Linked DNA regions of Variovorax paradoxus. Each later gene encodes a partner of the first gene's protein in a complex. Links are inferred from orthologs where the notes say so. Each region holds a gene or a part of one and is shown in the gene's direction. Other genes may lie near its edges.

The links.
Region 2: the proteins of NWF24_RS20675 (region 1) and NWF24_RS22210 are in contact, whole or in part, in a cryo-EM structure (PDB 8ZAL), measured with the Escherichia coli proteins. The link is inferred for Variovorax paradoxus from one-to-one orthologs.

What each region holds. Positions count from the first base shown.
Region 1 is NZ_CP102931.1:4,376,972-4,383,198, reverse strand. What follows is about bases 1,275-4,117. They hold NWF24_RS20675 (HlyD family secretion protein), read left to right. Parts: upstream 1,275-1,950; coding sequence 1,951-3,285; downstream 3,286-4,117. Other genes in these bases: NWF24_RS20680 (efflux transporter outer membrane subunit), read left to right, coding at 1,275-1,896. Also shown: NWF24_RS20685 (MarR family winged helix-turn-helix transcriptional regulator), read left to right, coding at 1-428; more of NWF24_RS20680, read left to right, coding at 421-1,274; NWF24_RS20665 (AGE family epimerase/isomerase), read right to left, coding at 4,960-6,159. UniProt on the Escherichia coli protein: Part of the tripartite efflux system EmrAB-TolC, which confers resistance to antibiotics such as CCCP, FCCP, 2,4-dinitrophenol and nalidixic acid. EmrA is a drug-binding protein that provides a physical link between EmrB and TolC.
Region 2 is NZ_CP102931.1:4,686,291-4,692,502, forward strand. The notes cover bases 1,209-4,036. They hold NWF24_RS22210 (TolC family outer membrane protein), read left to right. Parts: upstream 1,209-1,759; coding sequence 1,760-3,313; downstream 3,314-4,036. Other genes in these bases: NWF24_RS22200 (protein-L-isoaspartate O-methyltransferase family protein), read left to right, coding at 1,209-1,377; NWF24_RS22205 (rhodanese-like domain-containing protein), read left to right, coding at 1,394-1,738; NWF24_RS22215 (3-deoxy-D-manno-octulosonic acid transferase), read right to left, coding at 3,327-4,036. Also shown: NWF24_RS22195 (TetR/AcrR family transcriptional regulator), read left to right, coding at 1-678; more of NWF24_RS22200, read left to right, coding at 700-1,208; more of NWF24_RS22215, read right to left, coding at 4,037-4,709; NWF24_RS22220 (phosphomannomutase/phosphoglucomutase), read right to left, coding at 4,719-6,101. UniProt on the Escherichia coli protein: Outer membrane channel, which is required for the function of several efflux systems such as AcrAB-TolC, AcrEF-TolC, EmrAB-TolC and MacAB-TolC. These systems are involved in export of antibiotics and other toxic compounds from the cell.

The sequences.
Region 1 (6,227 bases):
ACCTGATGCGCCGCATCGTCACCGCGGTCGGTCAGGCAGTAGAAACCCGCATGTGCGAGCCTGGCGGCCCGACCTATCCGCAATGGGTGCCTCTATACAAATTGCACACCGGCGCCGCCACCACCGTGGCCGAACTGGCCCGCGCCTGCGAACTCGACACCGGCGCCATGACGCGCCTGCTCGACCGCCTCGAGGCCAAGGGCCTGTGCCGCCGCGTGCGCTCGCTCGAAGACCGCCGCGTGGTCAACATCGAGCTCACCGACGAAGGCCGTGCCGCCGCCAAGGAAGTGCCTTACGTGCTGAGCCGTGTGCAGAACGAACACCTCGCTGGCTTCAGCGCCGAAGAATGGGAGCAGCTCAAGGGTTACTTGCGCCGCATCCTCGACAACGCCCAGGCTCTCGCGGCCCGTGGAGATAAAAATGACTGATTCCCTCGCCGTGCGCGCTGTGCGTCGCACCCCCGTCGTGGCCGCAGCATTGCTCGTGGTCGCACTTGCCGGCTGTGCCGACATGGCCGGCATCGGCTCGCAGGCCAAGCTGCGCGACGCTTCGTCGCTGGGCATCGCGCCCGACAGCGCCGCGGCGCCTGTGTCCCGCCTCGACAGCCAATGGTGGCTCGCCTTCGGCGACACGCAGCTCAATTCGCTGATCGACCAGGCTGTGGCCGGCAACCCCAACCTGCAGGTCGCCCAAGCCCGCCTCGCGCGCGCGCAGGCCTCCGCCGACATCGCCGGCTCGGCCCTCAAGCCGAAGGTCAACGCCGAGCTCGACCTGGATCGCCAGAAGTTCAACAGCAACTACATCTACCCGGCACCGCTGGGCGGCTCCACGCAGAACATCGGCCTGCTGCAGCTCGGCGCAAGCTGGGAGCTCGACTTCTTCGGCAAGAACCGCACCGCGCTCGACGCTGCCATCGGCTCGGCGAATGCCGCGGCCGCCGACGCGGACGCCGCCCGCGTGCTGCTTGCGAGCAACGTGGCACGCAGCTACTTTCAATGGGCGCGCCTGAACGACCAACTCACCGTGGCCCAGCGCACGCTGGCGCAGCGCGACGAAACGCTCAAGCTCGTGCGCGACCGCGTGTCCGCCGGTCTCGACACCCGCCTCGAACTGCGCCAGAGCGAAGGCGGCCTGCCCGAGGCACGCCAGCAGATCGAATCGCTCAACGAGCAGATCGCGCTGCAGCAGCACGCGCTCGACGCGCTCGTCGGCCAGCCGAACGTGTCGGCATCCCTCAAGCCGCCGGTGCTGGCCGGCGTCAAGCCGATGGCACTGCAGGGCAGCATTCCGGCCGACCTGCTCGGCCGCCGCGCCGACATCGCCGCCGCGCGCTGGCGCGTCGAGGCCGCCACGAGCGACGTGGCCAACGCCAAGACGCTCTTCTATCCCAACGTGAACCTCACGGCCTTCGTCGGCTTCCAGAGCCTGGGCTTCGGCAAGCTGCTGAAGTCGGGCAGCGAGCAGTGGGGCGTGGGCCCGGCCATCAGCCTGCCGATCTTCGAAGGCGGCAAGCTGCGCGCCAACCTGCGCGGCAAGTCGGCCGACCTCGACGTGGCCATCGAAAGCTACAACGCCACCGTGCTCGACGCGGTGCGCGACGCGGCCGACCAGGTCACGAGCGCGCAGTCGATCACGCGCCAGCAAACCGAACAACGCGCCGCGCAGACCGCTGCCGAAGGCGCCTACGACATCGCCGTGCAGCGCTACCGCGCGGGCCTCGGCAACTACCTCAACGTGCTGACCGCAGAAACCTCCGTGCTGGCGCAGCGCCGGCTGGCCGTCGACCTCGCCGCCCGCGCGCTCGACACGCAGGTGGGCCTGGCGCGCGCACTGGGCGGCGGCTGGCAGCCCCCGGCCACGGCCACCGCTTCGGCCCCTGCGGCCGCAGTGAACTGAACAAGAACCGACCAGAACTGACCCGACTCCCTCGTCTTCGGAAAGAACTTCATCATGAGCGACAACAACACTCCGACGCCCGCTGCAGCTGCAGCTCCTGCAGCCCCCGAGGCGCCCGCCGGCAACGGCAAGCGCCGCCGCGCACTCACCGCGCTTGCCGCGGTGGTGATCGTCGTCGGCGGCGGCTGGGGCCTCTACGAATGGCTGGTTGCCAGCCACTACGAGGACACCGACAACGCCTACGTGCAGGGCAACGTGATTCAGATCACGCCGCAGATCGGCGGCACCGTGATGGCCATCGGCGCCGATGACACCGACTTCGTGAAGGCCGGCCAGCCGCTGGTGCAGCTCGACCCGGCCGACGCCAAGGTATCGCTCGAACAGGCCGAAGCCGCGCTCGCGCAGGCTGTGCGCCAGGTGCGCACGCTGTACGCCAACAACGGCTCGCTGGCCGCGCAGGTCACGCTGCGCCAGTCCGACATCGTCAAGGCGCAGAGCGACATCGCCAAGGCGCAGGACGACCTGCAGCGCCGCCGCGCGCTGTCAGGCAACGGCGCCGTGTCGAAGGAAGAACTCAACCACGCCGAGACGCAGCTCGATACCGCCAAGAGCGCACTCGCCGCTGCGCAGGCCGGCGTGGTCGCCGCGAAGGAAGCTCTGGTCAGCAACCAGTCGCTGACCGACGGCACCAGCGTGGCCCAGCACCCGAGCGTGCTGGCCGCAGCCGCCAAGGTGCGCGAGGCCTACCTCGCCACCCAGCGTGTGGCCATGCCCGCACCGGTCGACGGCTACGTCGCCAAGCGCACCGTGCAGCTCGGCCAGCGCGTGGCGGCCGGCACGCCGATGATGTCGATCGTGCCGCTCAACCAGCTGTGGGTCGACGCCAACTTCAAGGAAGTGCAGCTGCGCAACATCCGTATCGACCAGCCCGTGAAGCTCACGGCCGACGTGTACGGCAAGAAGGTCGAATACACCGGCAAGGTCGCGGGCCTGGGCGTTGGCACCGGCAGTGCGTTCGCGCTGCTGCCCGCGCAGAACGCCACCGGCAACTGGATCAAGGTGGTGCAGCGCGTGCCCGTGCGCATCGCGCTCGACCCCGAGCAGCTCAAGGCCAACCCGCTGCGCATCGGCCTGTCGATGGACGCCGAAGTCGACATCTCGTCCAAGAGCGGCAAGATGCTCGCCGACGCGCCGCGCGCCACCGCGCTGACACAGACGCAGGTCTACAGCCAGCTCGACCGCGGCGCCGACGCCGAAGTCGACCGCATCGTCGCGGCCAACCTCGGCCGCAGCGCACCGGCCACGGCCACCGCGCCGTCGAAGGGCTCGGCGGCACCGTCGAGCGCACCCGCCGCGGCATCGGTGGCAGTGCAGGGGCAGCCGGGCTGATCGCCCGCGCTTCCCTCGGGTAACTCAGGCAAACAGTTCGCGCGACCGCAATGGCCACCGCTGCTCCTGCTTACGTTGCGCATCCACCGCTCGAAGGCGCAGCCCGCGTCTGGGGCACGGTAGCGCTGTCTGCGGCAACCTTCATGAACGTGCTCGATTCGTCGATCGCGAACGTGTCGCTGCCCGCCATCTCGGGCGACCTGGGCGTGAGCACCACGCAAGGCACCTGGGTCATCACCAGCTTCGCGGTGGCCAACGCCATCGCGGTGCCGCTCACGGGCTTCATGACGCAGCGCTTCGGACAGGTGCGCCTGTTCATGGCCAGCGTGATCCTGTTCATGGTCGCCTCGCTGCTGTGCGGCCTGGCGCCGAACATGACGACGCTCATCGCCTTTCGCGCGCTGCAGGGCTTCGTTGCGGGCCCGATGATCCCGCTGTCGCAGACGCTGCTGCTGTCGAGCTATCCGCGCGCCAAGGCAGGCCTTGCGATGGCCATGTGGTCGATGACCACGCTGGTCGCGCCGGTGATGGGGCCGCTGCTGGGCGGCTGGATCACCGACAACATCTCGTGGCCGTGGATCTTCTACATCAACATCCCCGTGGGCATCGTCGCGGCGGCCATTACCTGGGCGCTGTACCGCAAGCGCGAGAGCACCACGCACAAGGTGCCGATCGACGCCATCGGCCTTGCGCTGCTGGTGCTGTGGGTGGGCTCGATGCAGCTCATGCTCGACAAGGGCAAGGAGCTCGACTGGTTCCATTCGCCGCAGATCGTCACGATGGCGGTGGTGGCCGTGGTCGGCTTCGCGTTCTTCCTGATCTGGGAGCTGACCGACAAGCACCCGGTGGTCGACCTGTCGCTGTTCAAGCGCCGCAACTTCTGGTCGGGCGCCGTGGCAACGGCCGTGGCCTACGGCCTGTTCTTCGGCAACGTGGTGCTGCTGCCGCTGTGGCTGCAACAGTGGATGGGCTACACCGCCACGCAGGCGGGAATGATCATGGCGCCCGTGGGGCTGCTGGCGATCTTCTTCTCGCCGGTGGTGGGGCTCACGGTGGCCAAGATCGATCCGCGCCGCTACGCGACCTTCTCGTTCCTGGTGTTCGCACTGGTGCTGTGGATGCGGTCGAACTTCAATACGCAGGCCGACTTCGTCACCATCATCATCCCGACGGTGATCCAGGGCATCGCGATGGCGTTCTTCTTCATCCCGCTCGTGACCATCACGCTGTCGGGCCTCACGCCCGACCGCATCCCGGCCGCGTCGGGGCTGTCGAACTTCCTGCGGATCACGGCGGGTGCAATGGGCACGTCGATCACCACCACGCTGTGGGACAACCGTGCCACGCTGCACCACACGCAACTGGCCGAGACGATCAACCAGGGCAACAATGCAGCCACGAGCGCAATGTCCGGGCTCAACGCCAGCGGCTTCAGCGCCGACCAGGTGCTGGGGCAGATCAACCGCATCGTCGACCAGCAGGCCTACATGCTGGCCACGAACGACATCTTCTACGCGTCGGCGATCCTGTTCCTGCTGCTGATTCCGCTGGTGTGGCTGGCAAGGCCGCAGAAGGGCGGCGCCGGTGGCGACGCCGCAGCCGGAGCACACTGACCGCGCATCGTCTTCACGCCGATCCAATCACCCCCAGCCTCCGCGAGGAGCCTGGGGGTTCTTATTTGCGCAGCGCCCTGAGCACGTCGTGGCACGCGCCCATGGTGTGATAGTCGGTCTTGCCGGCAGGGCTCTTCTCGTCGCTGATCTTCCGGTTCTGCGGCGTGAGGATGCGGTACCAGGCGCCGTGCCGGTGGTCGACGAAGTGCTCCCAGCTGTAGGCCCAGATGCTGTCGTACCAGTCCCAGTAGCTGGCCTCGCCGGTGCGCACCGCGAGCAGGGCGGCCGCCGCGAAGCTCTCGGCCTGTACCCAGAAGTACTTGTCGCCGTCGCACACCTTGCCGTCGGGGCCGAAGCCGTAGACCAGCCCGCCGTTGTCGGCATCCCAGCCGCGGAACATGGCGGTGTCGAAGAAATGGCGCGCGCGCGGCACGATCCAGTCGGCCGTACGGTCCTTGGTGGCGAGATGGCCTTCCAACTGCAGCAGCAGCTTGGCCCACTCCGTCAGGTGGCCTGTCTGGAAACCCCAGGGCCTGAAGATGTTGCTCTTGTCGCCGCGGTTGTAGTCCCAGTCGACCGACCAGTCTTCGCGGTAGTGTTCCCAGACCAGCCCGTCGGCCAGCGCGGCCTGCTTGCCGGTCACGGATTCGGCCACAGCCAGCGCGCGGTCGAGGTAGCGCGTCTGCTGCGTGGCTTCGAAGGCGGCCATCAGGGCCTCGCAGGCGTGCATGTTGGCGTTCTGCCCGCGATAGGCGCCGATGCGCCAGTCGGCCGTGGCCTCGTCGGCATAGAGCTGGTGCCGCGGCTCCCAGAAATTCTGTTCCATCAGTTGCCAGGTGTGCTCCAGCCCCGCATGCGCTTCCTCGATGCCGGCCATCAGCGCATGCGCTTGCGCGAGCAGCACGAAGTCAAGGCCGTAGCAGTGGTTGGTGCCGTCCTGCACGGTGGCGCGCTGCTGGTGCCAGTCGATCTGCCATGCATAGCCGCCGCCCGGCTGCCGATGCGCATGCTCGACGAACGCAAGGCCGTGCCGCGCGGCCGCAAGATGCGCGGGAATGCCGAAGCGGCGATACGCCATTGCGTGGTTGAAAACGAAGCGTGTGCTGCTAACCAGGTGGCGCGTACGCCGGTCGTACACCGTGCCGTCGTCCTTGAAGAAATGAAAGAAGCCGCCCGTGGCATCGAGGTCGCGCGGCTCGTAGAAGGCCAGCGTGTGCAGGATGTGGTCGGTCAGGAAGTCGGGGGAGCGGAAGTCCGGCATGTTGGCTGCAGTCTACGCAGACCCCTGTGCGCACCGGCTTGGGGTTTCCGATGCCGCCGGAGTTTTCT
Region 2 (6,212 bases), 310 kb from region 1 along the record:
GCCAAGCGCGAACGCCGGAAAGAGGCGCGCCCGGGCGAACTGCTGGCCGCCGCGCTCGATCTGTTCGTCGAAAAGGGCTTTGCCGCCACCCGTTCCGAGGAAGTGGCGGCGCGCGCCGGCGTCTCCAAGGGCACCCTCTTTCTTTACTTTCCGAGCAAGGAAGAGCTGTTCAAGGCCGTGGTCATGGAAAACCTCGGCGGCCGTTTCACGGAGTGGAATGCCGAGTTCGAGGCCTTCGAAGGCACCACGGCCGAGATGCTGCGCTACTGCATGAGCGTGTGGTGGGAGCGCGTCGGCAAGACCCAGGCCTCGGGCCTGACCAAGCTCATGATGAGCGAGGGCGCCAACTTTCCCGAACTGGCGGAGTTCTACCGCCGCGAGGTGGTCCGGCCCGGCCACGAGCTGCTGCGGCGCATTTTCAAGCGCGGCATCGACAGCGGCGAGTTCGCGCCGATGGACATCGACCACGCGATCTATTCGGTGGTGGCGCCCATGGTCTTCCTCATGCTCTGGAAGCATTCAGCCATGGTCTGCGTCGACGGCGCATCGGCGCTCGACCCCGAAAAGTACGTCGCCGTGCAGGCCGACGTGGTGATCAACGGGCTCAGCGCGCACCCCGGAAGGCCGAGCGTGCCGCCGGTGTCACCGCCGGCACCTAAAATTGAAGGTTTGTCCTGAGCCCACTAGGAAAACCACGCCATGAACCCCACCCCCACCCTCGAGCGCTTGCGCTTCAACATGATCGAACAGCAGATCCGCCCCTGGGATGTGCTGGAAACGGACATCCTCGAACTGCTGGCCGAAATCCACCGCGAAGACTACGTGCCGGAAGAACACCGCACGCTGTCCTTCTTCGACATGGAGCTGCCCCTGCTCGACGGCTCCGTGCCCGGCGAATTCATGCTGTCGCCCAAGGTCGAGGCCCGCACGCTGCAAGACCTGCACATCCAGAAGCACGAATCGGTGCTCGAAATCGGCACCGGCTCCGGCTTCATGGCCGCCCTGCTGGGTGCCCGCGCCGCCCAGGTGCTGTCGCTTGAAATCAACCCCGTGCTGGCCGCCCGCGCCGCCGAGACGCTGCGCCGCAACGGCGTGACCAACGTCGAAGTGCGCAATGCCGACGGCGCCGTGCCCCTGGCCAGCGGCCCGAGCTTCGACGTGATCGTGCTCAGCGGCTCGGTCGCCCGCATTCCGCAGAACCTGCTGGGTTCGCTCAAGGTCGGCGGCCGCCTCTCGGCCATCGTGGGCGAAGAGCCGATGATGCGCGCCCACTTCGTCACCCGCTCGAGCGAAAGCAAGTGGGACACCATCCAGCCCTGGGACATCGTGGCCCCGCGCCTGCTGAACTTCCCCGAGCCCTCGCGCTTCTCGTTCTGAGCCGGCGGTTGACCGAATGATCGACCAAGTCCGCCCCGCCGACCTTGCCGCCTGGTTCGCCCAGAACGCCGACGCCACCCCCGTGCTGCTCGACGTGCGCGAACCCTGGGAGCTGCAGACGGCGAGCGTCGCGCCCCAGGGCTTCACCCTGGTGGCGATTCCGATGAACGAGATTCCCGGGCGGCTGGCCGAGCTGAGCAACGGCCAGTCCGAACTTCGAATCGCATGCCTGTGCCATCACGGCGCGCGCAGCCAGCGCGTGGCCGCCTTTTTGAACCAGAACGGCTTTGACCAGCTCGCCAACGTGGCGGGCGGCATCGACGCCTGGTCTTCGCACGACCCCTCGGTCCCGCGCTACTGATTCTTTCTTCAAGGACGTTCAATGCCTTCCAGGCCCCGGCTTTCGCCTCTTTCCGCAGCGCTCGCAATCACCTTCGCAGCCCTGCTCGCATCGCCGGCCCTGACCCAGGCCCAGACACTGAACGAACTCTATGACGCCGCCCGCGGCTACGACGCCACCTACCAGGGCGCACGGGCCCAGTACGAGGCCAACGTCGCGCGCGCCGCGCAGGCCAAGGCCGGCATCCTGCCCGCCGTGGGGCTCACGGCCGGCGTGACGCGCAGCGACCTCGACATCGACACCCTCACGGGCACCGGCCGCGGCACCACCACGCCGCGCGACTTCAACACGCAGAACGTCGGCATCAACGCCACGCAGCCGCTGTACCGGCCCGCCAACTGGGCCACGTACGAGCAGGGCAAGCGCCAGGCCGACATCGCGCAGGCGGTGCTCACCATTGCCGAACAAGACCTGATCGTGCGCGTGAGCCAGGCGTACTTCGACGTGCTCGCAAGCCAGGACAGCCTGGCGCTGGTGCGCGCGCAAAAGGTTGCCGTGGCCGAGCAGTTGGCGTCGGCCAAGCGCAACTTCGAGGTCGGCACCTCCACCATCACCGACTCGCGCGAGGCACAGGCCCGCTACGACCTGGTGATCGCGCAAGAGATCGCGGCCGAGAACGACCTGCAGGTGAAGAAGATCGTGCTCGACCAGCTGGTCGGCCGCCCTGGCAGCGTGCCGGTGCCGCTGCGGGTGCCGGTGGTGCTGCCCGCCGCCGTGCCCGCGGACATCAACGCCTGGGTTACGCAGGCCGACGAGGTGCATCCCTCGATCCAGCAGGCCCGATTGGGCCTGGACGTGGCCGGGCTCGAAGTGGACAAGGCCAAGGCCGGCCACAAGCCCACGCTCGACGCCAACCTGGGCTACAACGTCACGCGCAACCCGACGGGCACCAGCACCAGCACCGTGGGCACGCGCGTCAACGCAACCACGGTCGGCGTGACCTTCAACCTGCCGCTGTTCGCCGGCTTCGCCACCGAAAACCGCATCAAGGAAACGCTGGCGCTCGAAGACCAGTCGCGCAGCGTGCTCGACGGCACCCGCCGCAGCGTGGCGCAGGCCACCCGCGCGGCCTACCTCGGGCTCGTCTCCGGCGCTGGACAGGTGAAGGCGCTGGAAGCGGCCGAGGCATCGAGCCAGAGCGCGCTCGACGCCAACCGGCTCGGCTACCAGGTGGGCGTGCGCATCAACATCGACGTGCTGAACTCGCAGAGCCAGCTCTACCAGACCAAACGCGACCTGGCGCAGGCGCGCTACAACGTGCTGCTGGGCAACCTGAAGCTGCGCCAGGCCAACGGCACGCTGACAACCGACGACATGAATGCGATCAACGCGACGCTGGCAAGCAATGGCAGCGTGCCTGCCGTGCCTTCGGCCACTGGGCCTGATCGCAGCACCACGGTGCCGCCTGCGACAACCGTGACGCCGCCGAGCATTCCGGTGATCCCGCCGGTGCCGGTGCAGCCGTTCAATCCGCCGGCGCCGACGATGCCGACAGCGCCCGTGCCGCCGGTAATCCTGAACCCGCCGGTGCGCTGAGCGCGCGCCGCAGTCAGTCCAGCGTGGGCTCGGCCCGCGTTGGTTCTTCGTCCAGCGGCTCCCCCGCCGCCGTCACCGGTTCCGCCGCCTGTGCAATCGCCAGCACAGCGGCCGCGGTGCGCTCGGCAGCTCCGCGGTTCGATGAAGAGAACGCCAGCGCGGCCTGCGCCATCGTGGCGCGGCGCTCGGGGTTCTCGACCAGCTTCAGCGCGGCCGTCACGGCCTGCTCCATGCCCTCGACCCGCAGCGACGCACCGGCTGCCAGCGACAACTGCGCCGCCTCGGCGAAGTTGAAGGTTGACGGGCCCATGATCACCGGGCAACCGCAGGCCGCCGGCTCGATCAGGTTCTGCCCGCCCAGCGGCTCGAAGCTGCCGCCGAGCAGCGCCACGTCGGCGAGGCCGTAGTACAGCGCCATTTCGCCCAGCGAATCGCCGAGCCAGATCTCTGCATCTGACGGCTGGCCCGCCGCGCTCCGGCGCGCGACGGCAAAGCCCTCGGCCTCGATCAGCGCCGCCACTTCGTCGAAGCGTTGTGGATGACGCGGCACGATCATCCATTGCACGTCGTGCACGCGCTTGGCAATCGAGCGGATCGCGCCCTGCTCGGGCGGCACGGGCGAGGTTGCGCCGAAGCGCTTGAGCACTTCGAGCAGCAGCCGCTCTTCGCCGTCGCGCGAGCTTGCGAGCACGACCATCGGCTTGGGCAGGCGCTCGCGCAGCGACACGGCCGCGTTCAGCTGGCGCGCATCGGGCGTGGCGTCGAATTTGAGGTTGCCGTAGATGCCGGCCACCTTGGCGCCGAGCGACACCAGGCGGTGCGCATCGGCCTCGGTCTGCGCCCACACGGCCGTCAGGGCCGAGTACGCGGGCCGCGCCAGCCATGCAAGCCGTTCGGCCGAGGCCAGCGATTTCTCGTTGAGCCGCGCGTTGGCCAGCACCAGCGGAATATGGCGCTCGGCGCAGGCAGCGGCCATCTCGGGCCAGACCTCGGTTTCCATCAGCACGCCGATGCGGGGCTGGAACTTGTCAAGAAAACGCGCCACCGCACCCGGCGTGTCCCACGGCTGCCAGACCTGCGTGTCGCCGGGTTCGAGCAGCTTGGCGCCTTCTTCGCGGCCGGTGGCTGTGCCGTGCGTGAGCAGGATCGGAATGCCCGGGTACTGCCGCCGCAGCTCGGCAATCAGGATGGCGGCCGCGCGCGTCTCGCCGAGCGAAACCGCATGCACCCAGCACTGGGCCTGGCCGGTGGTGGCTTCGTCGTAGTGGCCGAAGCGCTCTTCCACGGCCACGCCATAGCCCGGCTCGGCCTCGGCGCGGCGCCGCAGCTTGCGGCGCACTAGCGGTTGCACGACGGTGGTGAAGACGCCGTAGAGGCGAAGCAGCAGGGAACGCACGGGCTCAGTTCAATGAGAGGCTTCAGCCAGTTTGGCGTCGGGCTTGACGGTTCTCAACAAAGCCAGCATCTCGGCTTCGATGCGCTTCAATGCGGCATCGGTCTGGCCTTCGAAGCGCAGCACCAGCACGGGGGTGGTGTTCGATGCACGGATCAGGCCGAAGCCATCGGGCCAGTCGACGCGCAAGCCGTCGATGGTCGAGACCTTGGCGGGCGCCGCGAAGCTCGCGCCCTTCACGAGCTTGTCGACCACCACGTGCGGCTCGCCTTCGGCGCAGGCCACGTTCAGTTCGGGCGTCGAGAAGCTGGTGGGCAGTGCGTTGAGCACGTCGCTCGCGTTCGGGCTCTTGCTCAATATTTCGAGCAGCCGGCAGCCCGCATAGGTGCCGTCGTCGAAGCCGAACCAGCGCTCCTTGAAGAAGATGTGGCCGCTCATCTCGCCGCCCAGCGGCGAATCGATTTCCTTCATCTTCGCCTTGATCAGCGAATGGCCGGTCTTGAAGATCATCGGCACGCCGCCCGCTGCCTCGATGGCCGGTGCCAGGCGCTGCGAGCATTTCACGTCGTAGATGATGGTGCCGCCGGGCACGCGCGACAGCACGTCCTGTGCAAAGAGTTGCATCTGGCGGTCGGGGAAGATGTTCTGGCCGTCCTTGGTGACGATGCCCAGGCGGTCGCCGTCGCCGTCAAAGGCCAGGCCCAGTTCGGCGTCGCCCGTGGCGAGTGCGGCCATCAGGTCCTTGAGGTTCTCGGGCTTGCTGGGGTCAGGGTGATGGTTGGGGAAGTCGCCGTCGACTTCGCTGAACAGCTCGGTCACTTCGCAGCCGATGGCGCGGAAGATGGCAGGGGCCGATGCACCCGCAATGCCGTTGCCCGAATCGATCACGATCTTCATCGGCCGTGCCAGCTTGATGTCGCCGGCAATGCGCTTGACGTAGGCATCGGTCACGTCGACCTTGCGCACGCTGCCGCCCGGGGCAAGCTGGGCGGTGCCCGCTTCCATGGTCTTGCGCAGGCCCTGGATCTCGTCGCCGTAGATCGCGCGGCCGGCCAGCACCATCTTGAAGCCGTTGTAGTCCTTGGGGTTGTGGCTGCCGGTGACCTGGATGCCGCTCTTGCACAGCGTGTGGGCCGCGAAGTACAGCATTGGCGTGGTGACGGCGCCCACGTCGATCACTTCGACGCCGGTGGCCACCAGGCCCTTGATCAGCGCCTCTGCCAGCGCGGGGCCCGACAGGCGGCCATCGCGCCCCACAGCCACCGACTTCTCACCGGCGGCGCGGGCTGCGCTGCCGAAGGCCCTGCCGAGCGCTTCCGCCACCTCCGTATCGAGAGTGACGGGCACGACGCCGCGAATGTCATAGGCCTTGAAGATCGACGCGCTGAGCTGCATGAAAGGCGTTTCCCTGTTGGTTTTGTAAACGGGGCATTGTAGGCAAGGCTCCAGATGCCCACATGTCCGAAAACGGCCAGTTGAAACGAGTCGAAACCGTATCATTTCCCC